4 regions of the Blautia sp. KLE_1732_HM_1032 genome follow, and region 1 is predicted to be linked to each of the others. Evidence: riboswitches for the same ligand, from Rfam matches in the RefSeq annotation. Region 1 holds a riboswitch; each other region holds the start of a gene.
What was found. Region 1 has a riboswitch for cobalamin ahead of NQ489_RS15145 (ABC transporter substrate-binding protein). Riboswitches for the same ligand answer to the same signal wherever they lie in the genome.
Positions count from the first base shown of each region.

Region 2: it holds a riboswitch for cobalamin, as region 1 does, so the genes downstream of both, NQ489_RS14535 (sirohydrochlorin cobaltochelatase) here and NQ489_RS15145 (ABC transporter substrate-binding protein) in region 1, are expected to answer to the same signal.
Region 3: it holds a riboswitch for cobalamin, as region 1 does, so the genes downstream of both, nikB (nickel ABC transporter permease) here and NQ489_RS15145 (ABC transporter substrate-binding protein) in region 1, are expected to answer to the same signal.
Region 4: it holds a riboswitch for cobalamin, as region 1 does, so the genes downstream of both, NQ489_RS14470 (cysteine-rich small domain-containing protein) here and NQ489_RS15145 (ABC transporter substrate-binding protein) in region 1, are expected to answer to the same signal.

Region 1 is NZ_CP102266.1:3,178,066-3,185,741, forward strand. Features, by position in the region: gene rlmD (23S rRNA (uracil(1939)-C(5))-methyltransferase RlmD) at 1-1,032, opposite strand, end outside; gene NQ489_RS15125 (hypothetical protein) at 1,243-1,473, opposite strand; gene NQ489_RS15130 (CGGC domain-containing protein) at 1,693-2,046, opposite strand; gene NQ489_RS15135 (ABC transporter ATP-binding protein) at 2,083-2,838, opposite strand; gene NQ489_RS15140 (FecCD family ABC transporter permease) at 2,838-3,923, opposite strand; gene NQ489_RS15145 (ABC transporter substrate-binding protein) at 3,938-5,032, opposite strand; cobalamin riboswitch at 5,139-5,428, opposite strand; gene pcrA (DNA helicase PcrA) at 5,530-7,676, opposite strand, start outside.
Region 2 is NZ_CP102266.1:3,042,333-3,050,008, reverse strand. Features, by position in the region: gene NQ489_RS14545 (DNA internalization-related competence protein ComEC/Rec2) at 1-683, shown strand, start outside; gene NQ489_RS14540 (NAD(P)/FAD-dependent oxidoreductase) at 806-2,185, shown strand; cobalamin riboswitch at 2,505-2,679, shown strand; gene NQ489_RS14535 (sirohydrochlorin cobaltochelatase) at 2,842-4,134, shown strand; gene NQ489_RS14530 (hypothetical protein) at 4,256-5,155, shown strand; gene NQ489_RS14525 (ABC transporter substrate-binding protein) at 5,152-6,297, shown strand; gene NQ489_RS14520 (FecCD family ABC transporter permease) at 6,395-7,414, shown strand; gene NQ489_RS14515 (ABC transporter ATP-binding protein) at 7,418-7,676, shown strand, end outside.
Region 3 is NZ_CP102266.1:1,991,618-1,999,293, reverse strand. Features, by position in the region: gene hisD (histidinol dehydrogenase) at 1-539, shown strand, start outside; gene hisB (imidazoleglycerol-phosphate dehydratase HisB) at 539-1,126, shown strand; gene hisIE (bifunctional phosphoribosyl-AMP cyclohydrolase/phosphoribosyl-ATP diphosphatase HisIE) at 1,145-2,425, shown strand; gene NQ489_RS09565 (M14 family metallopeptidase) at 2,576-3,535, shown strand; cobalamin riboswitch at 3,820-4,008, shown strand; gene nikB (nickel ABC transporter permease) at 4,193-5,131, shown strand; gene nikC (nickel transporter permease) at 5,132-5,962, shown strand; gene NQ489_RS09550 (ABC transporter substrate-binding protein) at 6,021-7,589, shown strand; gene NQ489_RS09545 (ABC transporter ATP-binding protein) at 7,604-7,676, shown strand, end outside.
Region 4 is NZ_CP102266.1:3,025,359-3,033,034, forward strand. Features, by position in the region: gene NQ489_RS14450 (class II aldolase/adducin family protein) at 1-427, opposite strand, end outside; gene NQ489_RS14455 (glycyl-radical enzyme activating protein) at 614-1,405, opposite strand; gene NQ489_RS14460 (glycyl radical protein) at 1,417-3,942, opposite strand; gene NQ489_RS14465 (phosphatase) at 4,298-5,014, shown strand; gene NQ489_RS14470 (cysteine-rich small domain-containing protein) at 5,122-5,409, opposite strand; cobalamin riboswitch at 5,678-5,847, opposite strand; gene NQ489_RS14475 (C40 family peptidase) at 6,079-7,539, opposite strand.

The DNA.
Region 1 (7,676 bases):
CTGTGCAATAGTTCCTGTTCCGCTGTAAAGATCAAACACTACCTTATCTCTGGTATCTCCTACATATTCCCGCACCTTGGAATACAGGATCTCTGCAGCCAGGGAATTTGGCTGGAAAAAGGAAAAGGTGCTGATCTTAAATTTCAGTCCAAGGAGTTCTTCATAGAAATAATCCTTTCCATAAAGGATCTTCGTCTCGTCGCTCTGTACCACGTCGGATAAAGAATCATTTAAAATGTGCATGATCCCTACGATCTTCCCTTCCAGCGGAAGTGCAAGAAGCTGTTCTTTCAGAGGCTCCAGATCATATTCTTCCTGGGTAGTGGTTACCACATGGACCAGGATTTCACCACTTGTGACGCCTCTTCGAAGAAGAAGATGTCGAAGATACCCCACATGCTGCAGCTTTTTATAGAAGCTGGCATTACGCTCCAGGAAAAATTCCCGCACGCAGACCAGGATCTTCGTCATATCCGGATGGACCAGTTTACAATCATCCGTATTCAGGATATCGTAAGTGCTTCCCTTCTTGTGAAGTCCAAGGGACAACGGCCCATCCTTATACTCATCCCCAAAGGAAAACTCCATCTTATTGCGGTACCCGAACTCAATAGGACTGCCGTAGATTCCATCCCAGTGATATAAACGATCTGCAGCCTCAGCTTCTTCTGTCCCATCACCGTTCTTCCCGATCTTAGCCAGGCTCTCTCTTACTGCCCCATCCAGAAGTTCCCTCACCTGATGTTCCTTCATATCCTTCTGTGCCTCATAGCTCATGGTCTGGTACATGCAGCCGCCGCATGCCGGAAACTCCTGACAGGCAGGTTCTCTTGTCTCCAGCGGAGATTTCTCCAGGACCTCCAGAAGACGTCCTTCCGCCCGGCCGGAACGTTTCTTATTGATCATAAACCGGACTTTCTGTCCCGGGATTCCGTTTTTTACAATTACTTTCTGGTCATCAACCCAAACAAAACCTTTGTTTGGAAATTCCACTTTTTCTATAATACCTTCGTAAATTTCACCTTTTTTCATAAATCCTCTTTCTGTTTTATAACCAGCAGACAATAATTCGAACATTCAGGATCCTCTTTACTGTCTGCTCATGAACGCCAGCGTTTCACGGTCCGTCTTCAAAAATCAAGCCCCGGTATCGCGCCGGGGCTTCAATTATCCGCTTCTCATATTCATACATAACAGACAGCCATTCTGATCTGCTCAAAACAGCCTCTGCAGTGAAAGTTCTTACTCTTCCTCATCCTCGAAATAATCATCGAAGTCATCATCAAAATCTTCTTCAAAATCTTCCAGATAATCCGGAGCGAAGAAACGGTATACTGCAAACGCAATACCAGCAACAGCTGCAACAGCACCGATGATCGCCAGTACCCAAAGGACTGTGTTCTTATCTTTCTCTTCTTCTTTTTTCTTCAGTGTTGCGAGCAGTTCTTCAAGTTTTGTTGTATTTAAATTCATAACACTGCACCATCCTTTCTTTCTGTTCGGCTGTACTTTCTGTCAGTAAATCTGCAGCGCAGCGTTTTTTGAGGTCGCTGCACCCGAGCCTTTTTTTAATGTTCTTATTATACCACCATATGTCTGGTTTTACCAGAACTTACACAAATTTTCGCAGAAACATTCTGTAAAAAAATCGCCGTATTTCCGGCATTTCCGGAAAGATACGGCGGTTTTCTCTTATTCTTTATGGGTTCCTCGGATCACTTTGATCCCGCGTTCTTCTATCAGACCGCAGATCTGTGTTATCCGCGGACATTCCTTTTTTTCCTCATTCAGACGGCATACCCCGACATGGATGACGCTGATCTTTTCACTGACCAGCCGATCTGCCTTTTCCAAAATCCCCTCATCTTCAGCAGGTTCTTTTGCATTGGTTTCTTTGCATCCGTTGCATGTCATCACAGCTGCCAGAATCGTATCTTCCGGATAGCCGGAAAAAAAATCTCTTCTTTCCCGAAATGCAGACAGACATCCTGCCCTGGTACACACATCATTGGAATTAAGGCATGTCAAAATCCCGATCTTTTTCATCTTTTTCCCTCTATGCATCCCGCCTCACAGCCAGAATCATAAAAACAAAATATGCATCTTTCCGCGGCTGTCGTAAACGATCTCCGCTTCTACTTTATAGATCCTGCGGATCAGCTCCGGGGTCAGGACTTCTTCCGGCGTTCCGTAACCTTCCAGAACTCCGTCCTTCAGTACATAGATCTTATCACAGTATGCTGCTGCAATATTCAGATCGTGAATAGCGGAGATCACGGTTACATTAAGTTTTTTCACCAGCTCCATCAGCATGATCTGGTGGGTAATGTCCAGATGATTGGTAGGCTCATCCAGAATCAGTGCAGAGGTCTGCTGGGCAAGTGCTCTTGCCAGGATCACCCTCTGCTGCTCTCCTCCGGAAAGAGTGGAAAAGGTACGGTCTGCAAACGCCTCCATCTGTACGGTTTTCAGCGCTTCATCCACGATCTGGTAATCTTTTGCATTGTCCCGTTCCAGAGTCTTTTTATGAGGCGCACGCCCCATAAGAACCACCTCGCGGACCGTAAAATCAAAATTATAATAATTGTGCTGTGCCACCACGGCCATTTTTTTCGCAGAGCTTCGAACACTCATGGAATGAAGCTCCTCGCCGTCCAGATACACGGCTCCTGCGTCTGGTTTCAGAATACGGTAAATGCATTTCAGCAAAGTGGATTTTCCGCTTCCGTTTGGTCCGATGATTCCTACCAGTTCCTTATCCTGGGATTCCATGGAGATTCCCTTCAGGATCTGTCTGGCGTGAAAGCCAACCTGAATATTTTCTGTGGTGATCTTCATTACCGGGCACCTCCGAATCCATAGGATTTCCGCACAAGCAGATAAATAAAGCAGGGAGCACCGATAATGGATACCAGCACACCGATGGGCATCTCGGAATTTTTAAGGATCACACGACATGCCACATCGCACCAGATCAGAAACGATGCACCAAGAAGCGCACTTAAGGGGAGCAGTTTTCTGTGATCTGTTCCAAAAAGGATCCGGACCACATGAGGGATCACCAGTCCCACAAATCCGATTACACCGGCACAGTACACGGCAAATCCGATCATAACAGAAGCAACGATCAGATAAAAAGTCCGCAGTCTGTGCAGATCTGTTCCAAGGGTAATGGATACGTCATCTCCCAGAAGCATCAGATTCAGGTTCCGGTACTGCGTCCAGAAAACAGCCACGCACACCAGCATGACCGGAAGCATTACACCCACTCTGGTCCAGCTTGCTCCGGCAAGACTTCCCATGCTCCACTTCATAACTTCTGTTGCCGCATTTTTGTCATTGGTAATATAAATGACAAAATTGGAAAAAGCAGAACAGACTGCGCTGACCGCCATTCCCGCAAGGATCAGTTTTGCGGAAGTTGCCTTTCCACCCATGTTTGCAATGGCGATCACCGCAAAAGAAGTGATCATCGCGCCAATGAAAGCTGTGATTCCCACAGAGTTTCCACCAAGAAAGCTTCCGATTCCAAGCATGATGGCCAGTGTGGCACCCAGAGATGCACCAGATGAGATACCCAGCACATACGGGTCTGCCAGCGGGTTCTGCACGATAGCCTGCATCACCACGCCGCACACGGAAAGAGCCATTCCAACTGCCAGAGCCAGAAGGACTCTAGGCAGCCGGATCAGCCACACAACATCATGAACTGCGCCTTCCGCATAGGCGGACAGACTTTTTATATGAAACAATTTATAAGCGATAACGCTGTATACATCCTTCAGTGACAGATCCGCATTTCCAAAAGTGATGGCTGCAAGTATGGAAAAAATAAGGAATCCTGCAAGTCCGATGAGAACTGCCACATACATGGATGTTCTGAACACCTTATCTTTTTTTCTCTGTGAAGCTGTTTCTTTCACTGCATTTTCTCCGATCAGTCAAGATTTACGTCCGGATATAATCCCTTTGCAAAAGTTTCGATTCCGTCCTGGGTACGTGTTGCACTTGCATACATCTCACTGAGCATGATCGGGTAAACACGTCCGTTCTTTACTGCGTCAAGGCTCTTCAGGGACTCATCATCCTGGATCACTGCAAGCTGGCTGTTCTTAACAGTTTCCGGATCATCTCCTGCATATGGCATGTAAACCACAAAGATCACGTCAGGGTTGGCTGCGATGATATCCTCTTTTCCAACGGTGGAAGCATCCGGGTTTGCAAGAGTTGCGCCTAACTGTGTTACCATATCTCCGCCAAGGCTCTTTACGCCATAGTTTGTGATGTCATCTCCAAGAGGCTCCAATACCATTACGCTTGGTTTGTCTTTTACATCTGCAGTTGCAGTAAGAGTTTTGTCGATCACTGCTTTTGCATCATCAACGATAGCCTGTGCTTTGTCCTGTACATCGAAGATCTTTCCGATATTTAAGATATCTGTGAATTCATTTTCCAGTGTTCTGTCGCCGTCCGGACGAGTATTGGTGTTGTAGTAGGTGTTGCAGCCTTTGTCGATCCAGTCTGTTACATTTCCCAGATTCTTATCAGAGAAAAGAGAGCTCCAGGATAAGATCATGTCCGGCTCCAGCATTGTTACAGTTTCAAGGGATGGGGTAAATTCGTCAAGATAATTTGTTTTTGAGAATGCTTCTTTGAGATCTTCCGGAACTTCATTATCAAGACCTGCGGTAGCTACCAGGTGGTCTTCCAGACCAAGTGCGAGCATAGTCTCAATGCTTCCCTGATATACAGCAAGGACTTTTTCCGGTGCTTTTTCATAAGTGGTTTCGATTTCGTTTCCATCGTAATCATAGGTTGTGATGGTCAGAGGATATTCTGTCTTGGTTGCCTCTGCGGAAGAATCTTCGGTGTCTGCAGACTCTGTACTGTCTTCTGCTGCCGGCTGGTTGTCTTCCTTGATGGTCTCGGAGTCTGCTCTCTCTGCGGCATAAACAGCCGGAGCCGCTGATACGGTCATTGCCGCTGCCATTACCATTGCCATGATTCTTGTGGATACATACTTGTTTTTCATTTCATTTCCTCTCTTTTCGCCTGTTTTATCTCCTGTTGCCTATGGGTAACCGAAAAGATGGGGCTTCATAAAATCTGCACGGAACACTTTGTACGGAAGCTCCCACTTACATACTGTCAAGCAGGTTTCCTGACTTACAGACTCAGAAAAAACTCCGCAAAATAAAAACTGATACACCATTCATCTTTTAGCCGATCATGAATGATGTATCAGAATTTTCTCCAGAATCTCTCTGACATCGGGATTTCGCCTTCTCACATGAGTTTCTGCAATGGCATGTGAAATCCCTTCTTCTGTATACAGTGGCCGCAACCGCTCAGGCTTTTTACCCGATTCCCTCTCACAGTATCCGGCAGCATATGTGCCGGTGATACTGTTCACTTCACAGCAATTCAATTACGCTGATACTGATTCTAACATACCGGTTTTCCAATTACAACCTTGAGGCCGGATTTTTACAGTTTTTTGCAGAAATAGTCTGCCCGGAGAGATCCCTCTCAGATCTTTTTCAGCTTGGCAAAACCGGCGAACATTTTTTTCACGCCGACTTTGTCAAAGTCTACCGTCACTTCGTAGTCTCTGCCGCCGTCTGCGATATTTTTTACGATACCGACTCCGAATTTCACATGACGGACCGTGTCTCCCTCACCATAGTCCAGGCTGTCCGCCTTCTTCACTGTGAAATCTTTTTTCTGCAGGGTGCTCTTTGCCTGGAAATTCATTTTCATCTGGGCATAGGCGCTTTTCGGAGATACGATATCATCTACCCTGGGCTTTTTCTCCTGAATGGTATGTCCAAGATCTACCAGCTCCCGTGGAACCTCCCTTACAAAACGTGACACACGGTTATACTGAGTCTCCCCACGGATCATCCGCTGTTTTGCACAAGTTAAAGTCAGTTCCTTCATGGCACGGGTGATCCCCACATAACAGAGCCTTCGCTCCTCCTCGATATCCGACGGATCACCGGACCAGATGGAAGCATATCCCGGAAAAACACCGTCCTCCATTCCCACGATAAATACATTTGGGAACTCCAGTCCCTTGGCACTGTGAAGGGTCATCAGCAGCACATAATCCTGATCCGGATCAACAGAATCGATATCTGCCACCAGTGCGATTTCCTCCAGAAATGCAGAAAGTGTTGCCGGCTGTCCGGCCTCCTCCATGGCTTCCTGGAAGGATTCTGTCTTGGAGATCAGCTCATCGATATTTTCGATTCTCGCCTGGGCCTCCTCCGTTTTCTCTGCCTCCAGTTCCTTCACATAACCGGTAAGCTCAATGACCTCTTCCAGGGTTTCACGGACTGTATAGGCCTCTGCCTTACTTTTCAGTCCCTGGATAAAGGATACAAAATCATTGATCTTTCCTGCTGCCCTGCCAATGGACGGTACCTCCTCCACCACGCGGAGCGCATCGTAAAAGCTCAGGTTCATCATATCCGCATAGTCCTGGACACGGCCGATGCTGGTGAGTCCGATCCCTCTTTTTGGCACATTTAAGATCCTGCGCACAGCCAGATCATCACTGGCATTGTCAATGGTCTTCAGATAGCTTAACAGATCCTTGATCTCTTTGCGGGCATAAAAGTTCACGCCGCCGACAATCTTATACGGAACATTTGCCAGGAGAAATTTCTCCTCAAAGAGACGAGACTGGGCATTGGTCCGATAAAGTACTGCACAGTCCTTGTACTGGAATTTCCCGTTGCGGCGCCCCTGGATGATCTCTCCTGCAACATACTCCGCTTCCTCAAATCCGTTGTTGAACTGACGGAAATGTACTTTATCGCCCTCTTCGTTCTCTGTCCAGAGGCGTTTTTCCTTACGCTCTGTGTTGTTGACGATCACCTCATTGGCTGCATTGAGGATGTTCTGGGTAGAACGGTAATTCTGTTCCAGGCGCACCACCTTAGCCTCTGGAAAAACCTTCTCAAAGCCTAAGATGTTCCCGATATTTGCTCCACGAAAACGATAGATGGACTGATCATCATCACCAACCACACAGAGATTCTTGTATTTTTCAGCAAGAAGACTTACGAATTTAAACTGGGCAGTATTGGTATCCTGATACTCATCCACCATAATATATTTGAAACGTTCCTGATAATAGTCCAGGATATCCGGATTATGCTGAAAAAGCTCCACAGTCTTCACGATCAGGTCATCAAAATCCAGCGCATTGTTTCCCCGGAGGATAGACTGATATTCCTTATACATACCGGCAATCTTCCGTGCGTCCGGGTCGCCGCCTGCATTCAGCTCCATCTCTTCCGGCGTGATCAGTTCATCCTTGGCATGGGAAATCTCAGCAAGAACAGCGCGTTCCTTGTAAATCTTGGTATTGATATCAAATTTCCGGAAGATTTCCTTCATGACTGTTTTCTGGTCGTCGGCATCATAAATGGTAAAATTACTGCCAAAGCCCAGCACCTCAATATGTCTGCGCAGGATCCTCACGCAGGCGGAATGGAAGGTGGAGACCCATACGCTCTCCGCACCCATTCCCGCAATTTTATTCACGCGTTCCCGCATCTCACTGGCGGCCTTGTTGGTAAAGGTGATCGCCAGGATATTCCATGGGTTTACACCCTTTTCTTCCATTAAATAGGCGATCCTGTGGGTCAGCACTCTTGTTTTTCCGG
Region 2 (7,676 bases), 140 kb from region 1:
GATACTGCCTTTTGCCGGCATTGAAAAGTCAGGGGATTTCCTGGCTGGATGGGATTTTTATTTCCCATACAGATCAGGATCATATCAACGGTGTGAAGGAGCTTCTGGAATATATGGGAAAAGGTCTTACAACCATCCGGGCCGGATATCTGATCCTGCCTGCCTGGGCGGAAAGACCAGATGCGTGGAGGGAGCTTGCAGAGGCAGCAAAAACAGCCGGAGTTAAGGTCGTGACAGCAGTAAAAGGGGATGAATTGCCTTGCGGCAAAGTATCTTTTTCTGTTCTGTGGCCGGAGAAAAATGCCACAGGAAAAGATGTGAATGAGGAAGCTATGGTGATGGAGTTGTCTTTTGGAGATTTTCAGATGCTTTTTACCGGAGATATCGGTGCAGATACGGAGAAAAAGCTTCTGGCAGCCGGGGGGCTTGAGGATGTTGACTGTCTGAAGGTGGGACATCACGGTTCCCGTTATTCTACCACAGAAGCATTTCTTGAGAAAATAAAGCCGGAAGTGGCGATCATTTCCTGTTCGCTCACCAACACCTACGGACATCCGTCACCGGAAACCGTAGAGCGGCTTAAAGAGGCCGGAAGTCAGGTGGAATACACCATGAAAAACGGTGCTATTACCGTGGAAACAGATGGAAGAAAGCTTAAGATCGGAAGGTTCCGGAAGGATTGAGGATTTTTTTCCAAAACCGAAAAAAAACGGTGACTTTTGAACACGTTTATTGTAGAATAGACAGGGTTTGTGCAAAAACAAAGCACTGAAAATGTGCAATACAAGATAAGGAGTTTTTATTTATGAAATATGATGTACTGATCGTAGGAGCAGGTCCCGGTGGAATCTTTGCGGCCTATGAACTGATGAATAATGATCCGGAGAAAAAGATCGCGGTTTTTGAAGCTGGTCATCCTCTGGAAAAAAGAAAATGTCCCATCGACGGAAAGAAAGTAAAATCCTGTATCCACTGCAAAACCTGTGCGATCATGAAGGGATTTGGCGGTGCAGGCGCTTTCTCCGACGGAAAATACAATATCACCAATCAGTTTGGCGGAACTCTGTACCAGCATATCGGCAAGGATACAGCTACAGAGCTGATGGAATATGTAGATAAACTGAACCTGATGCATGGCGGTGAGGGAACCAAACTTTATTCTACCACAAACAGCGAGATCCGTAAGCTCTGCCTTCAGAACGGCCTGCATCTTCTGGATGCATCAGTCCGCCATCTGGGAACAGATATCAACTATGTGGTACTTCAGAACCTCTATGAAAAAATGAAAGACCATGTGGACTTCTATTTTGACGCATCTGTTGACAAAGTAGAAAAAACTGAAGACGGTTATGCAGTTTTTGTAGGAGATGAGCGTTACGAGGGAACTTACTGTATCATCTCCGCAGGACGAAGCGGAAGTAAATGGATGGAGACGGTATGTACAGAGCTTAAGATCCCGACTCTTTCCAACCGTGTGGACATCGGAGTCCGTGTGGAGCTTCCGGCAGAGGTTTTCAGCCGTCTGACAGATGAGCTTTATGAGAGCAAGATCGTTTACAGAACTGAGAAGTTTGAGGATATGGTCCGTACCTTCTGCATGAACCCGCGAGGTGTTGTCGTGAATGAAAATACCAACGGTATCATCACAGTAAACGGTCACAGCTACGAAGATCCGGCAAAGCATACCAACAATACAAACTTTGCCCTTCTGGTATCCAAGCATTTCTCAGAGCCGTTCCATGACAGCAACGGATACGGTGAGAGCATTGCAAGACTTTCCAATATGCTTGGCGGTGGTGTTATGGTACAGCGGTTTGGAGATCTGATCCGCGGAAGACGAAGCACAAAAGCCCGTATTGAGGAAAGTTTCGTAACACCTACACTTTCTGCGACACCGGGAGATTTAAGTCTTGTTATGCCGAAACGTATCCTGGATGGCATCATCGAGATGATCTATGCTCTGGATAAGATCGCACCGGGAACCGCGGATGACGATACTTTGCTTTATGGCGTGGAGGTTAAATTCTACAACATGGAGGTTGAGATCGACGAAAATCTGGAAACCTGCCACAAGGGTCTCTTTGTTATCGGAGACTGCAGCGGCGTGACCCATTCTCTGTCCCATGCATCTGCCAGCGGAGTCTACGTAGCCAGATACCTGGAGCAGGAGTATTTTAACAGATAAACTGCAAAGCAGTTTATCTGTTATGAGCAAGTAGCGAAGCGGATTGCGAATATCCAGTGTAAGACAGTCCTTTTCTGATATCAGGGTGATGACAGAAAGGGGCTGTTTTTTATGCAGGATGTGCATGAATATTGGAGAAAGTATTCTGATAATAACTGACAGATACAGGGAGAAAACCGGTTACTGTTCACTGGTAATATTTCGCGAGGTGTTTTTGGTGAGCGAAGATCACAGAAAACCGTGAATCGTCTGACATCAATCTTGACAAATTTATGAGTTTGTGGTAAAAGTTAGATAACCAGGTAAAAGAAAATATGTGCAAATGTTATAATGATAAGGTTGCATCCAGTCGGATGTGCAAAAGAGAATCCGGTGAGAATCCGGAACGATACCGTCACTGTGAAAGGGGAGCTGCTTTTATAACCACTGGGAGACCGGGAAGGGAAAGCAGCGTGGAACCAAGTCAGGAGAACTGCCTTATTGTGAGATTCAGGGATTCGCGGTTTACGAATCGGTATTCTCCATAACAATACAGAACTTCTTTTTATGTATTTGTATTGCGCAGAGAATCATGTGTGAGCAGGCGGCCGCAGAGAGCTGCTGCTTTTTTGTACATATCAGTATTCTGGAAATACATGAAAAGAGGACAATGAGAAATGAAAAGAAAAACAATGTTAGCTCTGATGCTCGCAGTTTCCATGACATGCTCTATGGGTGCGGCTACAACAGCAATGGCAGCAGAGGATTCTGCTACAGAAGAGAACGCTGAGGCAGCTGATACCACAGAGGCTTCTGATGCAGATCAGGAAGCAGCAGATAATGTAGCAGCTCTGATCGACAAGATCTATGTACAGGAAAGAAACGACACAACAGATGAGGACTGCAAGGCAGCCAAAGAAGCATGGGATGCTCTGACAGATGCTCAGAAAGAACTGGTAGAGGGTGAGAATGCAGATCCGGATTATTTCGGACGTGACACAGGAGATGCTTCCAAGGACGATCCGCGTAACCAGGATGAGATCGGTGAGAATGAACTTCTTGTTGTAAGCTTTGGTACTTCCTTCAATGACAGCCGTGCAGAGGATGTCAAGGGAATCGAGGATGCTCTTGCAGAAGCTTATCCGGACTGGTCTGTAAGAAGAGCATTTACAGCACAGATCATCATCAACCATGTAGAGGCAAGAGATGATGAAGTGATCGATAACATGCAGCAGGCTCTTGACCGTGCAGTAGAGAATGGTGTTAAGAATCTGGTTGTACAGCCTACCCATCTGATGCATGGTGCTGAGTACGATGAGATGACAGAAGCGATCAATGGCTATAAAGATAAATTCGAGTCTGTAGCTATCGCAGAGCCAATGCTCGGTGAGGTTGGAGACGATGCAACTGTGATCAATGATGACAAGAAAGCCGTTGCTCAGGCGATCACAGATACGGCTTGCAAAGAGGCCGGATTTGACAGCATGGATGCAGCAGCTGAGGCTGGCACAGCATTCGTATTCATGGGACATGGAACATCTCATACAGCTAACGTTACATACGATCAGATGCAGACACAGATGGAAAACCTTGGATTGAAGAACGCATTCATCGGTACTGTAGAGGGTAAGCCGGAAGATACAGCCTGCGACAAGGTTATCGAGAAGGTAAAAGAAGCAGGATACAAGAACGTTGTTCTTCGTCCGCTGATGGTTGTTGCCGGAGACCATGCAAATAACGATATGGCCGGTGATGAGGAGGATTCCTGGAAGAGCCAGTTTGTAGCATCCGGAAACTTCGATAAGGTTGACTGCCAGATCGAGGGTCTTGGAAGAATCGAAGCAGTTGAGAAGCTTTATGTAGAGCATACAAAGGCAGCCATCGATTCTCTGGGAAGCACTGAGGAGTCCGCAGATTCTGATGCAGCAGCAGATACAGAGGCTGATTCTGCTGAGGAGTCCGCAGAATAATAAATATAAAAATATCTGAGTGAGTTCAGATACCTATAAGAAATCAATGTAACTGCCCGGAAAGATCAGGAAGACTGTTTTCCGGGCAGATTGCTGTATCTATGGAAGGGAGAAGATTATCATGAAAAAACGCTATGTAAACTTAATTCTTGCAATGGCAAGTGCATCAGTCCTGGTGCTGGGCTCTGTGCCTGCGATGGCAAAAACAGATGAAACAAAAACAGAGTCCGGTGAGGAAGCAGAAGCTTCCGAAGAAAAGGATACAGATGCAGCCAAAGCAGATACCCTGGAAGATGGCGTTTATACAGCAGAGTTTGGTACAGACAGCAGCATGTTTCATGTAAATGAGGCCAATGACAAAAAAGGAGAGCTCACGGTCAAAGATGGTAAAATGACCATCCACGTAAGTCTGGTTTCCAAGAAGATCGTTAACCTGTTTGCGGGAACTGCCGAGGATGCCCAGAAGGACGGAGCAGAGATCATTGAGCCGACCACAGATACAGTGAAGTACAGCGATGGTTATACAGAGGAGGTTTACGGATTTGATATCCCGGTACCGGCCATTGGTGAGGAATTTAACGTGGCGATCCTGGGAGAAAAAGGCAAATGGTACGACCATAAAGTCAGCGTAAAGAATCCTGTAAAAACCTCTGACGACAAAAAATCCGAAGGGAAAAAACCGGAAGAGCTGAAGCTGGAGGACGGAACCTATGAGACGGATGTAACCCTTACAGGCGGAACAGGAAGAGCATCTGTAGAATCTCCAGCTAAAGTAGAGATCAAGGGCAAAGAAGCTACGGCAACCATCATCTGGAGCAGTCCGAATTATGATTACATGATCGTGGACGGCGAAAAATATGAGCCGGTGAACAAAGACGGAAACTCCACATTTGAGATCCCGGTCACAGTCTTTGACGCAGAAATGGAAGTGACTGCAGATACTGTAGCCATGAGTACTCCTCACGAGATTGAGTATACCCTGAATTTTGATTCTTCAAGCATGAAAAAGGAAGAAAAATGAAAAAAATAATTTCATACATATTTCTGACGCTGACCCTGATCCTGGGGTGTGCTTTTGCAGTGCAGGCAGCAGAGACAGAACATAAGCCTGCGGATATTCCAGGCCTTACCTTTGACCACAGTATGGATCTTTTCTACGCAAAGGAATTTAATGTGGATTACTACAACGATGGCTATGCGCTGCTCACCATTGATCAGGAAGGACAGTTTCTTGTAGTTCCCGAAGGCAAGAAAGCACCGGAGGGGCTGGATCCTGACATTGCGGTTCTGCAGCAGCCCATAAACAATATCTATCTGGTAGCAACCTCGGCCATGGATCTTTTCCGCGCTATCGACGGGATTGACAGCATCAAGCTTTCCGGAACCAAGGAAGACGGATGGTATATCCAGGAAGCAAAGGACGCCATGGAACAGAAAAAGATGATCTATGCCGGCAAGTACAATGCTCCGGATTACGAGCTGATCCTGAACGAGGGCTGTGACCTTGCCATTGAATCCACCATGATCCATCACAATCCGGAGGTACAGGAGAAACTGGAGCAGTTCGGGATCCCTGTAATGGTAGAGCGTTCCAGCTATGAGAGTCATCCTCTTGGAAGGACCGAGTGGATGAAGCTTTACGCAGTTCTTCTGGGAAAAGAAGATGTAGCAGAAAAGGTTTTCAAAGAGCAGACGGACAAGCTGGATAAGGTTCTCACAGCAGATAAAACAGACAAGACCGTAGCGTTCTTTTATATCAACTCCGTAGGTGCGGTAAATATAAGAAAAAGCGGCGACTATGTTTCAGAAATGATCTCTCTTGCAGGGGGAAATTATGTTCCGGAGGATACGGGAGTAAATGACAATGCTCTTTCCACCATGAATATGCAGATGGAAGAGTTTTATGCCAAGGCGAAGGATGCAGACTATATCATCTACAACAGTACGATCGACGGGGAACTTAAGACCATTGATGAGCTTCTTTCCAAAAGTAAGCTTCTTGCAGATTTCAAGGCAGTGAAGAACGGAAATGTCTGGTGCACAGGTAAAAATCTCTTCCAGGAAACTACCGGACTTGGAACCATGATCGAGGATATCCACACCATGCTGACTACAGATGATGATTCTCTGGATGAGCTGACCTATATGCATAAACTGAAATAAATTCCAGTGTTCGCTTTAACTCCTTTGCCAGTTTCCACCTGTGAGCAGGAAACGAAAGGACAGGATAACAAAACAGAAGAGGAGTGTACCAGAAAAAATGAATGACAGAAAACGCGCAGTCCGATACGGGATCTCTTTTGTGATCCTTGCGGTACTTTTAATCTTTTTATTTATATGGAATGTAAATTCCGGAAGTATCCACCTCTCTGTGAAGGAGATCCTGAATATCATATTCCGGCATCAGGGAGATGAAACTTCTTATAATATCGTCTGGGAGATCCGTCTTCCCAGGATACTGGCAGTGATCATCCTTGGCGGAGCACTTTCTGTTTCCGGATTTTTGCTGCAGACCTTTTTTAACAACCCTATCGCGGGACCCTTTGTATTGGGAATCTCTTCCGGTGCCAAGCTGATCGTGGCGCTTCTGATGATCTTTTTTTTAAGCAGATCGGTGTCCATCGGTTCCGGTGCCATGATCCTGGCTGCTTTTGCAGGCTCAATGATCTCCATGGGCTTTGTGCTCCTTGTGGCAAAAAAAGTCCACAACATGTCCATGCTGGTCATCAGTGGTGTTATGATCGGCTATATCTGTTCGGCCATCACAGACTTTGTGGTGACCTTTGCAGATGATTCCAACATAGTCAATCTTCACAATTGGTCACTGGGTAGCTTTTCCGGTATGACCTGGGGGAATGTGCAGACTATGGCTGCTGTGGTACTTCTTACCATGGTGATCGTATTTTTTATGTCAAAACCGATCAGCGCCTATCAGCTGGGGGAGACTTACGCGCAGAATATGGGAGTTAATATCAAGGCTTTCCGGATACTTCTGATCCTGCTTTCCAGTATTCTTTCTGCCTGTGTGACTGCTTTTGCAGGGCCGATCTCCTTCGTGGGGATCGCTGTGCCTCATATTGCAAAAAGTCTCCTGAAGACTGCCAAACCGCTGCTTGTGATCCCGGCCTGTTTTCTGGGCGGTGCAGTGTTCTGCCTGTTCTGTGACCTGATCGCAAGAACTGTATTTGCACCGACGGAGCTGAGCATCAGTTCTGTGACAGCAGTTTTCGGAGCACCGGTAGTTATCTATATCATGATTCGCAGACAGCAGAGGATATAAACGATGAAATCATATTTTTTTTATACAGATCAGCTGACCGTAGGCTATGATGGAAAACCGCTGATCAAAGAAATCAATATTCAGCTGAATAAAGGAGAAATCCTGACACTGATCGGTCCCAACGGTGCCGGAAAATCTACTATTTTGAAGAGTATCACAAGACAGCTTTCCCTGATCAGCGGAACGGTATATCTGGAACAGGAACAGATGAGCCGGATGACCAACAGGGAAGTGTCAAAAAAACTGGCTGTAGTACTTACCG
Region 3 (7,676 bases), 1.2 Mb from region 1:
CTCAGGCAGAACATGATGAGATGGCATCTGCGATCCTGATCACAACAAATGAGGAATTTGCAGATCAGGTAGATGAAGAAGTCAGAGGTTTTGTTGAGGTACTTTCCAGAAAAGCCATTATTGAGAAATCCCTGGAGAACTTTGGTTATATCCTGATCGCAGAAGATATGGATGAGGCCATTGAGGCTGCCAATGAAATTGCTTCTGAACATATGGAGATCGTCACAAAGCATCCTTTTGAAGATATGATGAAGGTACGAAATGCAGGTGCGATCTTTATCGGAGAGCACAGCTCTGAACCCCTTGGAGATTATTTTGCAGGACCAAACCATGTACTTCCTACCAATGGAACTGCCAAATTTTTCTCCGCACTTTCTGTAGATGATTTTATCAAAAAATCCAGTATTGTATATTATTCCAGGGAAGCACTCCGAAAGATCCACAAGGACATCATCCAGTTTGCCACATCGGAACAGCTGACTGCACACGCAAATTCCATTGCAGTCCGTTTTGAGGAAGAGGACAAGGAGAACGAATAATGGCAAGAGAAGCACTGATCGAAAGAAACACAAAAGAAACGCAGATACGTCTGCAACTGAATATTGATGGAACAGGAAGTTCCGATATTGATACAGGTATTGGCTTTTTTGACCATATGCTGGACGGTTTTACGCGCCATGGACTGTATGATCTTACGCTGAGAGTCCACGGTGATCTGAATGTAGATGATCATCACACCATTGAAGATACAGGGATCGTCCTTGGAAACGCTATCCGTGAGGCAGTTGGCGACAAAAAAGGAATCAAACGTTACGGCAGCTGTATCCTTCCTATGGATGAAGTGCTTGTGCTCTGCGCAGTAGATCTTTCCGGAAGACCTTATCTTGGATGGGATGCAGCGTTTTCTACGGAAAAAATAGGAGATATGGCTACAGAGATGGTAAAGGAATTCTTTTATGCAGTATCCTATTCCGCAGCAATGAATCTTCACATCAAGGTTCTTTCCGGAGGAAACAGCCATCATGTGGCAGAGGCCATGTTTAAAAGCTTTGCGAAAGCCCTTGATGCAGCAACACAGTACGATTCCCGGATCACAGACGTGCTTTCTACCAAGGGAAGCCTCTGATACAGAAGGAGACCACTTATGAACAAACAGTTGATCCCATGCCTTTATCTTCATTCAGAAAAGGCGGTAACAGGATTTGGACAGAGAAATCTTTTCGGAGACGGAAATGTAGAAACACTTGCAAAATTTTACGGTGACAATGGGGCAGATGAGCTTCTGGTATTTGACTTTTCTTCCGCAGATGCAGAGCATGACCGTGCGATCGGAAAAATCCGTGATATCTGTCAGGTATCTGAGATCCCGGTGATCGCAGCGGGAAATATCAAACGTATGGAAGATGTAAAAAAGCTGATCTATGCGGGATGTGCCAAAGTTGTACTGAATTTTTCGAAAGAGAATAATATCAAGCTTCTGGAAGAAGTATCCCGGCGCTTTGGAAAAGAGCGTATGATGATCAGCATCTCTGATCTGAGAGAATTCACAGAAAATCAGGATCTGATCGAAACATATGCAGACACTGTTCTGGCTTTGGACACTGTCGAAAATGAAATTGCAGAGATTTCTCAGATTTCCATTGTTCTTCATACCGATGAAAACAGATCTGAGAACATTCTGGAGCTTTTAGGAGAACCAGCTGTGTCCGGACTTTGCGGTGCTTATGTAAGCAGTCTTGAAAATGATCTGCATACATTTAAGGAAACCTGCGAAGAAGCCGGAATTCCGGTAAACACATATAAAAGTAATATTGCATGGTCGGACTTTAAATTAAACAGTGACGGAATGGTTCCGGTTATTGTCCAGGATTACCGGACGGATGAAGTACTGATGCTGGCCTATATGAATGAGCTTGCTTTTAACACAACATTGAAGCTTGGAAAAATGACATACTGGAGTCGCAGCCGGAATGAGCTCTGGACCAAAGGTCTGACATCCGGCCACGTACAGTATGTAAAGTCTCTTACCATTGACTGTGATAATGATACGATCCTTGCCAAAGTGGAGCAGGTGGGCGCAGCCTGCCATACAGGAAACCGTACTTGTTTCTTCAAACCGCTGATGAAAAAGGAGTACGATGATACCAATCCTCTTCACGTGTTCCAGAATGTGTATGATGTGATCACTGACCGAAAAGAACATCCAAAGGAAGGTTCCTATACCAATTATCTTTTTGATAAAGGAATCGACAAGATTTTGAAAAAAGTCGGTGAAGAATGCACAGAGATCGTCATTGCAGCCAAAAATCCGGATAAAGAAGAAATTAAATACGAAATTTCAGATTTTCTTTATCATATGATGGTACTCATGGTTGAAAAAGGAGTCAGCTGGGAAGAAATCACCAAAGAATTGGTAAAAAGATAAATTATATAGCATTCAAGAAAAAAGCTTTTGTACGTCGGATCAGAATGAACGGTTACGAAAGCTTTTTTCTGATATGTACAATTTCGGTTAGGCATGATATACTTATCGTCAAAAGTGCGGAAATATAAAAAAGGAAAAGGGAAACAACCAATGATCAAAATTGATGACTGGGTGATTGAAAAAGGAGAGAAGGCACAGGGGAAAATTAAGATCACAGGATACGGCATAGCAATGCCGGCAACTGTGATATGCGGAGTGAAAGACGGACCGACGATACTGATCACAGCGGGAATACACAGTGCGGAGTATGTAGGAATCCAGGCGGCAATGGAACTTGCAAAAGAATTTCAACCGGAAGAACTGAAGGGAAATGTGATCATCGTTCCACTGGTCAATGTCAGTGGCTTTGAGCATCGCACCATGAGTCTGGTCTATGAGGATGGCAAGAACCTGAACCGCGTTTTCCCCGGAGATCCTGAGGGAACAGCTGCAGATCGTATTGCCTATGCTATAGTGACAAAGCTTTTTTCCATAGCAGATTATTATATCGACCTGCATAGCGGAGATGGGTTCGAACAGCTTCATCCCTATGTTTATTATGTAGGGGTTGTAGATGAAAAGACAGCAGAGAAATCATTACATATGGCACGGCATATCGGCGTAAAATATGTGGTCCGTTCCACAACCGCCACAGGTGGCGCCTACAATTATGCTTCTTCTCTTGGAATTCCAAGTATTCTCATCGAAAGAGGCGGACACAGCTACTGGACCTGGGAGGAAGTAGAACAGGATAAAAGAGACGTCCGTCACCTTGTTTTTCATCTCCAGGGAAAGAAATGTCATGGTCTGAAGCATTACCGTCAGATGCTTTTGGAAAATGTAGTCTATGAATATGCGCCGTATACCGGATGCTGGTATCCATCCAAGAAGCCTGGAGAGTACTTCTTTAAGGGAGAAGAATTGGGTGAACTGAGAGATTACTATGGAAATTTACTTTACACATCTATTGCAACTGAAAACGGAGTCGTACTTTATCAGACAGCCAGTCTGAACATTATTGAAGACGGACCAATGATCGCATATGCAGCGATCACGGAGACTCTGACCTGATAGTAAACAACCTTTTCAGAACGCTTCTGTCTGAAATCATATTGAAACAGTAAGAAAACCGGGTTTTACCATTTGCTATTCTATTTGTAAAAATAGCGAGGTAAAATCCGTGTTTTTTTAGCAGATCAGATAAATCCAATTGTCAAATCCCCCATGGGGGATATATACAATTCAAGCATCTTTAACAAAATTTATGAGTTTTCTAAAAATATAACATTTTTCCATAGACATAAACTATAGTTTTATCATATAATGTTTCAGTAATTTGACAGCATTTGCTGATTTTCACATCAGCCGTTGTAAGTTCTGAGAGGATTAATAGGGAAACCGGTGTAAATCCGGTACGATCCCGTCACTGTAAGGGGAAATCCTCAGACAAAGTACCACTGGTCGAGTGCGTGAGAAATAGACCGGGAAGGTGTCTGAGGGTAAGGATCCTAAGTCAGGAGACCTGCTTGCAATTGTTTTAAAATGATTCTTACGGAAGATAGGAAGCATATTTATTTTGTGTGCCCGTATTTCGTCACGGGCTTTTTTCGTGCAAATTTTCTAAAATTCCATGCATATTCTGCATATTAAGAATCCAATAGTTTCTTTTATCTAACTAAATTAAAACGGCAATGTTAAAATCGCATCAAATGAGGAAAGGAGTAAAACGTGACAAAGAAACAAGTAGGAAAAAGATTTCTCCAGATCATCATTGTATTATTTGGAATCAGCTTTTTCACATTTGGACTGACCTACCTGTCACCTGGTGATCCTGCGGAGATCATGCTGACAGAGTGTGGTAATCTTCCTACACCAGAGCTTCTGGAACAGACAAGACATGAGCTTGGCCTTGATCAGCCCTTTCTCGTGCAGTATGGTTCCTGGCTGAAGGGTGTTGTTACAGGAGATATGGGACAGTCCTATTCTTTCAAAATGCCGGTAACAGATAAACTGGTATCCTGTTTCTGGCCGACGCTGAGGATGTCGTTGCTGGCACTTCTGATGATGGTCATTATTTCCATACCGCTTGGAATCCTGGCCGCTGTATATCAGAACAAATTCCCGGATTATTTTGTGAGAGGAATTACCTTTGTGGGAGTATCTGTTCCAAGCTTCTGGCTGGGCCTGATCCTTCTCAGCATCTTTGGTGTTCAGCTTCGCTGGATCAATGTTGCAGGAGGCAGTACGGATTTTAAATCCATGATCCTCCCGGCGCTGACTCTTGCACTTGCCATGTCTGCAAAATATACCAGACAGGTAAGAAGTGCAGTGCTGGAGGAACTTCATCAGGATTATGTCACAGGTGCAAGAATGCGTGGAATCAAGGAAAGCGTCATTCTCTGGAAACACGTCCTTCCTAATGTTATGCTTCCGCTGGTAACGCTGTTGGGACTTTCCCTTGGAAGTCTTCTGGGAGGTACTGCAGTTGTAGAGATCATTTACAACTGGCCTGGAATGGGAAATATGGCAGTAAAGGCGATTTCCTGTCGTGACTATCCTCTTGTACAGGGCTATGTACTTTGGATCGCGATCCTGTACATGTGCATCAACCTGCTTGTGGATCTGTCCTATACTTATCTCGATCCAAGACTTAAGGAGGATAGATAATTGAAAAAGGTATTACGAACATTCAAAGAAAATAAACAGTTCACTCTTTTCTTCATTCTGGGTCTCGTGGTGATCGGAATTGCGATCTTTGCGCCGCAGCTCTCACCATATGATCCACTGAATGCAGTTATGACCGAATCACTGCAGGAGCCAAGCTCCGCTCATCCGTTCGGAACGGATAAGCTTGGACGAGATCTTCTTTCCCGTGTTATCTTCGGAACAAGAACCTCTCTGATCATGACCTTATGTCTGGTTGCAGTGATCTTTGTCATCGGTACATTTTTAGGAGTTATTGCCGGATATTTCGGCGGCGTTGTGGATGCAGTGATCATGCGTATCGCAGATATGATGATCTCCTTCCCTGGGCTTGTACTGGCCATTGCCATTGCCGGTATGCTTGGACCAAACCTGGTCAATGCCGTTATTTCCATTGCGGCTGTAAGCTGGACAAAATATGCCCGTCTTGCACGAAGTATGGTCTTGAAAGTCAAGAAGAGTCTTTACATAGAGGCAGCTATAGTAAACGGAACAAAGACCTGGAAAATTCTTCTTGTACACATTCTTCCCAACATGGTAACCCAGATGGTGGTAACTGCGGCAGCAGATATCGGAACTATGATGCTGGAGCTGGCTTCCCTTTCATTCCTGGGATTTGGTGCAACTGCGCCGACACCGGAGTGGGGACTGATGCTGAATGAAGGAAGAACCTACATGGCAAAGGCGCCATGGCTTATGATCTACCCTGGTATCGCTATCGTGATCTGTGTTGTTGTTTTCAACATGCTTGGAGACAGCATCCGTGATGTACTGGATCCGCGCCAGGATCAATAAAACAACTCTGTAACAAACCAACACCATATAATCAGTATATTATCTTTAGGAGGATGAAATGAGAAATAATGTAGTTAAAAAAGTGCTGGCTGCTACACTTGCATGTATGATGACCCTTTCAATGGCAACAGTGGCTCAGGCAAAAGGTGACAAAAAAAGTGATAAGGAAATCACCATCGGAGTAACAAGCTTTGCAGATACACTGGAGCCGACAGAGCAGTATTTTAGCTGGGTTGTATCCCGTTATGCGATCGGCGAGTGCCTCACAAAATTCGATGAGAACGGTGAGATCGTTCCATGTCTTGCGGAAGAGTGGGAAAACAGTGACGATGGAAAAACATGGACCTTCAAGATCCGTGAGGGCGTAAAATTCTCCAACGGTGACGACATGACACCGGAGATGGTAAAAGCCTCCATCGAACGTACCGCTGAAAAGAGTGACCGTGTTCCGGAATTCTTTGATCTCGACAGCCTCGAGGTTGACGGACAGAACCTGATCTTCCATCTGAACAGAGCAAATGCAAACATGGCCGGATGCCTTGCAGACCCGCTGTTTCTGATCGTAGATACAAATGTAGATGATTCTACATTTGCCATGGAAGGACCGATCTGTACAGGACCTTATGCAGTAGAGTCCTTCAGCCCGACGGATTCCTGTATCGTAGTAAAAAATGAGAACTACTGGGATGGAGAAGTTCCCCTTGATAAAGTTACACTGAAATGTGTGGATGACCAGACAACACGTTCCATGGCTCTTCAGACAGGTGAGATCGATATCGCTTACAACCTGAAAACAGAGAACCTGGTTGAGTTTGAGGGAAATGACAATTACGACATCCAGGAGCTTCAGTCTCTTCGTTCCACCTATGCATTCATGAACCAGAACGAGGATCATGCACTCAGCGATAAGGCTCTTCGCCAGGCACTTCTTCGTGGTCTTGACAAGGAAACATACTGCAACACTCTTCTTGAGGGTGGTGCAACAGCTGGTAAAGCACCGGTTCCTCCAACACTTGACTTTGGATTCGATGATCTGAAGGATGAGAATTCCTATGATCCGGACAGCGCAAAGAAGATCCTTGATGAGGCCGGATACAAAGATGTTGACGGTGACGGATTTGTAGAAACTCCTGACGGAGATCCTCTTGTTCTTGATTTTGTTATCTACACAAGCCGTGCCGAGCTTGGTGTATACGCACAGGCAGCACAGGCCAGTCTGAAGGAGATCGGTATCAACGTAAACTTGAATACAGTAAGTTATGAGACACTTCTTGACATGAGAGATTCCGGTCAGTATGACCTTCTGATCTGGAACGTGCTGGTAGCAAACACTGGAGACCCTGAGAACTACTTAAGAGAGAACTGGTACAGCTCCTCTGCAAACAATACTGCAGGATACAATAACCCGGAGGTTGACAAGCTTCTTGACGAGCTTGCGCAGACATTTGATGAGGACAAGAGAAAAGATCTCATCATCGATATTCAGCAGGATATCATGGATGATGCTGCAACTGTATTCTTTGGTTATGAGACAACCTACCTCTTCTCCAACAAAAAGGTAACAGGTGTTAAGATGTATCCAATGGATTATTACTGGCTGACAAAGGATATCACTCTTGCCGAGTAAAGGAGCGCTTATTTATGCTTGAGATCAAGGATCTTTCCGTTCGGTACGGAAAACAGGCACCTACCATTGAACATTTCAACCTTTCCA
Region 4 (7,676 bases), 150 kb from region 1:
CCGGAATCTCCATTGTGGAAGGTGTGCCGTACTCAGCGATCGGAACACATCCAAGAGCGATAACTGCCTCAGGCATGATCGGCTGTGTAAGCGGGATACCTGCGATTGCGAAAGATGTAGCATAGATTGGATGAGCATGTACAACAGATCCTACGTCCGGTCTCTTCTCATATACTCTCATATGCATCTTGATCTCAGATGATGGTTTGAATCCCGGGTTAGCCTGGATCACATTACCCTTGCCATCTACTTTACAGATGAACTCTGGTGTCATGAATCCTTTGGATACACCAGTTGGTGTGCAAAGATATTCATTCTCAGCTATCTTAACAGAAAAGTTTCCGTCGTTAGCTGCAACCATGTTACGGTTGTAGATTCTCTTACCGATGTCACAAAGCTGTTTTTTGATTTCAAACTCGTTTACCATGCTTAATTTCCTCCTTGAGCATTGGATTGCACTATTTTGTTTCTGAGAACATTTTACCCCATACCACAAAATAAGTCAAGGACAATCCGTTGTTTTATGTTGGTTTCTTGTTGTATTTTGTGTTGTTTTTATTGTTTTTTATATTTTCTGTTTGTAAAGGATCTTTTTTCTGTAATCCTGTATCTCTCAGCCGCCGATCTGGCAGTCCAGGCTGCATACCGCATGCACTGCATTCTTTAGCATCTGCATATGTTCTGCTGTAGGCGGAAGGATTCCTTCCATTAAATAGGGTCTGCCAAGTCCTTCATATTTATCCTGCCCCAGTCTGTGGTACGGAAGAAGATGGATCTTGTTTACGCCCGGAAGGGATGCTGCAAATCTTGCGATCGCCTGGATCTCTTCCACAGAATCATTAAATGTGGGGATCACCGGAACGCGGATCACCAGTCTGGTTTTTCCGTAGAGCGCAACCCTTCTTGCATTCTCCAGCATCAGTCCGTTGGCCCGTCCTGTGAATTCTTTATGTTTTTCCTGATCCATATGCTTGATATCCATCAGATATACATCCAGATAGGGAAGTACCTGTTCGATCTTTTCCCATGGGGCACAGGCCATACTTTCTACCGCTGTGTTGATCCCTCTCTCCTTTGCCGCGCGAAGAAGATCTCTGGAAAAGTCCGCCTGACACATACATTCCCCTCCGGAAAGGGTGATCCCGCCTCCGGAACGATAATAATAGGCACGGTCTTTTTCCACCTCTTCGATCATCTCACGAACTGTCACGTCGCGGCCGATCACTTTATCTTCTCCCAGAACCTTCATGTTCTGGATCCGGTATTCCTGTGATTCCGGATTACAGCACCAGCGGCAGCGAAGAACGCAGCCCTTCAGGAACACGATGGTACGGATACCCGGTCCATCGTGTACTGAATATTTCTGAATATCAAAGATCCTGCCCTTTGTATCCAAATAGTCCATTCGTTACTCCTTTAGAAGCCCTGCTCAGTACGTCTGATGATATCGTCCTGCAGAGATCTGGAAAGTGTAGTGAACAATGCGCTGTAGCCTGCAACACGTACAACCAGATGTTTGTACTTCTCCGGATGCTTCTGTGCATCCAGAAGTGTTTCTCTGTCAACAACGTTAAACTGCATATGCATACCCTTCTGATCAAAGTATCCGCGGATCAGTGCTACGAATTTCTCCAGTCCTTCTCTTCCTGCAAGTGCTGACGGATGGAATTTCTGATTGAACAGTGTTCCGTTGGATACGATAAAATGATCCAGGCGGGATACAGAAGTTGCCGCAGCTGTCGGTCCCTTCACATCCTTGCCGGCTGACGGGGAAACACCATCTGCTACCGGAGTATGTGCGTAACGGCCATCCGGTGTTGCACCGGTCTGTCCGCCAAGAGGAACGTTTGCAGATACAGGATAAAGTCCTGCCTGATAATGTCCGCCTCTCGGGTTCATATATTTCTGAAGCGGCTTGGTGTAAGTATAAGCCACATCTCTTGCAAAATAATCCACATCCGGGATATCGTTTCCAAACTTCGGAACCTCCTCGATCATCTTGTGGATCTCTTCGAATCTTGCTTTCTTCTCCGGAGATGGCTCTGTTCCGAGAGCTGCTGTCATAACAGCTGTTGCGGTCTGCTCATTTACGCGGATGCCATTCTCCTGAAGCTTCTGCATAACAATGGTGGTGATATCTGCTGCAGACTGTGCATCGATACCCTTGCCGTAGTTCCATGCCAGAGCCTCCTTCAGCTCTTCCATGGTCATCTTCTTTTCTTCATATACAAGCTTGCGGATCGCATACAGAGAATCTGCCATGTTTGCAATACCAAATCCCTGAGGACCTGTAAAGTTATAAACAGCTCCGCCTTCCTGAACGGATTTGCCTCGTTTCAGGCAGTCATCCACCATACAGGAAAGGAATGGAAGCGGACATCTCTCCGCATGTGCCACATCAATGGCATTATCAGCATTTACAAGCAGGGAAATGAAATATTCCATCTGTTTCTTATATGCATCATAGAACTCATCGAAGCTCTTCATCTCTGTGACATCGCCGGTCTGGACACTGATCTGTACCCCTTTGTCCATACCATTAGAGAAAACCATCTCCAGCGGACGGCACATGTTAAAGAATGCAGCGTCATGCCACCCCTCTGTCTTACCTGCCTTCTGCGGTTCTACACAGCCGATGATGTTATATTCTCTGGCATCTGCAAGAGAAAGGCCGCGGTTCTGCAGTGCAGGAATGATAACCTCATCATTGTAATAAGCCGGAAGTCCGATTCCTGTTCTTGTAAGCTCTGCAGCCTTGATCAGGAATTCATGTGGTGATCCGTTCCATACTCTTACAGAAAGAGACGGTGCCGGAAGGTGCACATGCATAGACGCCTGGATGCACATAAAGGAGAGATCATTGGTCACATCCTCGCCATCCTTGTTCTGACCACCTGCGATCAGGTTCTGGAAAAGGCTGTAGCCTGCAAAGCCTTCTGCAGATGCAGCATCACGGCATTTATTCAGGTCGTTTAATTTTACCCATATGCAGTCCATCAGTTCCTGGGCAAATTCTCTGGTAAGATTGCCTGCTTCCATATCACTCTTGTAATACGGATACATATACTGGTCAAAACGTCCCGGAGAAATAGAATGTCCGCTGCTTTCCATCTGGATCAGCTGCTGTACAAACCAGAAGGACTGGCACGCCTCATAGAAGTTACGGGCGCCCTTCGCCGGTACGCGTGTACAATTGGATGCGATCTGAAGGAGTTCCTGTTTTCTGGTCGGATCCTGACACTGATATGCCATCTGCTCTGCGAGCTCGGCATAGCGATGTGCATAGTCGATAACTGCCTGACAGCTCATGATAACTGCTTCCAGGAAACGGGATTTCTTTGCGTAATCACCATCTCCTACATTACACTCATCCAGTTCCTTCTGAGCTTTGGCAATGATCCCTTCATAGCCGATCGCCAGAACTTCTTCATATTTAACGGTTACGTGTCCTACACCATTGTAGAAATAGTTTCCGGGTGTAAAAATATTGTGGTCAATGGCAAGAATCGCTTCCGGTGCCATGTAGGATGTTGCAAGCTCACTGGTAGTCTTGCCTTTCCAGTATTTATGTACCTCACGGAGCTCCGCCTTGGTTTCCTCCGCAATATAAAATGGATCGGCTGTTCTGGTAGCCACTGTATCCAGCTCATCTTCCAGCCACTGGAAAGAATACTCCGGAAACGTCTGACATCCTCTCGGCGCCAAAGTGCTGCTTCCGACGATCAGCTCCTCATCACGGATGATGATCGGAATGTTGTGCAGGATGTGGGCAAATGCCTTGGCTCTGCGGGTGATGATCGGCTCGTCTTCTGTTGATTTGTAAGACTCTGTGATCAGTTTTGCTCTGGCAGATTCGATCACCGGCATCTTTGCATAAAGATTATCTACAAGATGTGTGATCCTGTCTGTTTTCGGAACATCTGCTATATGAAATTTCTCCATGATTCTCCTTTCTCACAACCGGTTGTTTCTGGTGATCTGTCTGCCTCTACGCTTCCAGAACCGCTCCTGTCCGGCTATGTGCTCATGTAGTTTTATTATACCTTACCCCTACTTCGATGTCAACGAAATCCAACATGTGTTTCTAGCTGTTTTTGTGGTTTTTATCGGTTGCGCCCTGTTGATTTTATTTGTTTTTTTGTATTTTTATGTTTTTCTCTATTGACTTTGTTTTTCTGCTCTGCCATACTTGGATTTATATAGGAATTCCTTTGTTTTTCAGAAAAAATTTATGCAAAGCGGACATTCGTATTCCGCTCTGTCACATGTTCTCAAACAGTAAAAGAGGTGTATTTTTATGTATCTTTCTGATATGCATACCCACTCCATCGCCAGTGGTCACGGCACGGAATGTACCATCACCAACATGGCACGCGCAGCTGCCGAGAAAGGTCTCCGGCTTCTCGGGATCACTGATCACGGTCCCGGCACTCTGGCAGCCGGAACTTCCTCCTATTTCCGCAGCCTTACCTATTCTCCCAAAAAACATTTCGGTGTAGAATTACTCTACGGAATTGAACTGAATATCCTTGACCGCAGCGGAACGGTAGATTTAGATCAGGAATTATTATGTAAACTTGATTACGCCATTGCCAGCATGCATGCCTGGAATTACCGCTGCGGTACCAGAGCTGAAAACACAGAAGCTTTTATCAATGTAATGAAAAACCCCTGTGTAAAGATCCTCGGACATAGTGATAACACTCATTACCCGGTTAATTATGATGCGCTTGCAAGGGCTGCCAGGGAAACCGGCACGATCTTTGAGATCAACGAAGCTTCTCTTGCACCTTATGGCTATCGTGGCGACACAAGAGAAAACTGTTTCGAGATCCTTCGATGCTGCCGCAAATATGATCTGCCGCTGCTTCTTTCCAGTGACAGCCATGGCCCGGAGCATATCGGAGATTTTACCTGTGCTGCTGAGTTTGTTCATCAGGCCATGTTTCCGGAACAGCTGATCCTCAACAACCAGATTCCCAGACTCAAGGTTTTTCTCCAAACCAGAGAATGATCTTCTGTATCTTTTCCGACAGATAACAGATATTGTCCACCCCAAACAAAACAGGCCAGTTCAAACACAGGAATATACATTTTCCTGTATCTGAACTGGCCTGTTTTTTATTTTTCCCGCTGCTTCCGTACAATTTCCGCAAGCTCGCTATATTTACCTGTAACATATCCGAAATTTTCTCTTCTGTGAGGAAGCTTGCATTCGGTGCAGTCTTTAATCCCGCTTTCCGTAAAGCGGAAATTACCACCACATTTATCTCCCAGTGCATATAAAGGGCAATAGCAGAACAGACAATTAAAATTCTCCGGATTTGCTCCTTTATGGCACGGAAAATACTCACAGTTTTTGTGGCTGAAGTAAGAGTATTCTTTGCCTTCCCAGTATGGTTTCTCCATGGCTCTTTTCTCCTCTCCTGACATAACCACACATAATTTTTTCCTATAAAAAAAGAGGTAGCGATGCCACCCCGGGGTAGAAATATAATCCGTTCATGAGTGCGCGGAGGGAACGAATGTATCCGGAGTAGTATCGCCTGCCATTTAATCATGTATAATTCATATGAACAGGCGCATTCCATAAAAAAATGCCTACTCTCGTAAAAAAGTAGACAACGTCCCAGGGGTGCGGAGTCCCTGAAATGGTTGTTACACTTTACACGGAAGTTTAACCTCGCCATAACAAGCAGGTTTCCTGGCTCCGGGATCATGACTCCTCTCTCCTTCTCATACATACGTACAATGGACTATGAGATTCGCTCCTCCGTTACAGTGACCGGATCGCTCAGGTTTCACACCTGATTCCCTTTTCTGTGGACTTCTGATAATCAATATATAACTGTCAGCTATCCTCAGCACTTGCTATGTTCAATATGGAATTATACTGACATCATAATAACATCCTGTTAATTATATGTCAATACTGTTTTTAAAATTTATACATTTTTGAGCATATTTTGTTGCTGTTCATTCCGTTCCATGGGTTTTCAATATTTTTCCTGCCGTCAAAAACAGCCCGACAAACTGCTGTCGGGCTGCTGTATTTTTATTTTCTGTTGTACGTTCTTATTATACAAGACGTCTTACAGATACAATTGTTCTGTATGTAGCATCATTGCTAATCTTGATCCCGTCCTGAGAGTTCGATGCATGAACGATCTGGCCATTACCCATGTAAATAGCCACGTGCCCGCCATAGCAGATCAGATCTCCCGGCTGTGCATCTGCGTAGGATACTTCTGTACCTGCATTCTGCTGCTCATAGGAGGTTCTCGGAAGGCTGACTCCGAAGTTCGCATAGACACTCTGTACAAATCCGGAGCAGTCTGCACCATTGGTAAGGCTTGTTCCGCCCCATACGTAAGGATTCCCCACAAACTGTGTAGCATAATTCACAACAGAAGATCCGGAACCACTGCTGTAAGAAGAACTGTCACTGGCTGAGGATGTGTCCTCTTCATTAGATGTGTCCTCTGCACTTTCTTCAGATGCATCTGTGCTGTTATCGTAATCTGCGTCTGCATTATCCTCTGTATTCTCAGTATCCTCGGACGCATCATCATTCTCACCATTGTCTGCATCTTCATCCACAGCCTCGGTGTCATCTTCAGCAGTATCCTCATCTGCATTCTCGATCACGTCGCCGTCCTCATCGTACTGTCCGTCTTCGCTCTCGTCCGCCTCATCCTGCTGTGCTTCCTGCTCTGCCTGGCGTCTTGCTTCCTCTTCTGCCTCAGCCTGCGCTCTCGCTGCTGCTTCAGCCTCGGCCTGACGTCTTGCCTCTTCCTCTGCTGCAATACGCTCAGCCTCTAATCTCTGAAGCTCTGCAGTCTGCTCTGCAAGAAGGTTGGCATAATCTGTAGCCTGCTGCTGTGCGTAGGCAATCTCATTATCATAATCTGCGGATGTGGCACGCTTCTCATCCAGCTGTGCCTGCAGGTTCTGGGACTCTGCCTCATATTCCTGCTTCATTCCCTCCAGTTCTGACTTCTCCTGTGTGTACTGTGCCTCCAGGTTTGCCACCTGCTGGATCGTATTGGAATATTTTTCAAGACTCTTACGGTCCTGCTCATAAGTTTTCTGTGTGTACTCTGCTCTTGTAAGAAGGTCAGACAGGTTCTCTGCATTCAGCATCATCTGGAACCATGCATCGTCTCCACCCTTCTCATAGAGATACTGGATACGTTTCTTCATTGCCTCATACTGTTTCTGCTTGGCATTTTTGGCCTTCTCAAGGTTGGTCTGTGTAGATGCAATGTCGGCTTCCTTATTGGAGATATCTCCCTCCAGTGTCTGGATCGAAACCATCACGTTTACAAGATTGGCATCAAGAGTTGAAATCTCGCCTTCAATCTGTGACTTCTGTGAGGAAAGCTCATCCAATCTGGAATAAGTCGCATTCAGCTGTTCGTTGGTCGCATCCATCTCCTGCTGAAGCGCTGCCTCATCTTCTCTTGTTGCGCTTACGCTGACTACCTGTGCTCCGCTGATGATGAGCGCCAGTGTCAGACATAATATCCTTTTCTTCATGACTGTTCACCCTCGCAATCTGATTCTAATTTAATACAGCGGATCTGACCATCCGCTTCGTTGGTTTTCTTTGTAATACTTTTGCAATATCTTGTTTCAATCTTTTTATATATTAACACAGTGTTATTTGGATTGCA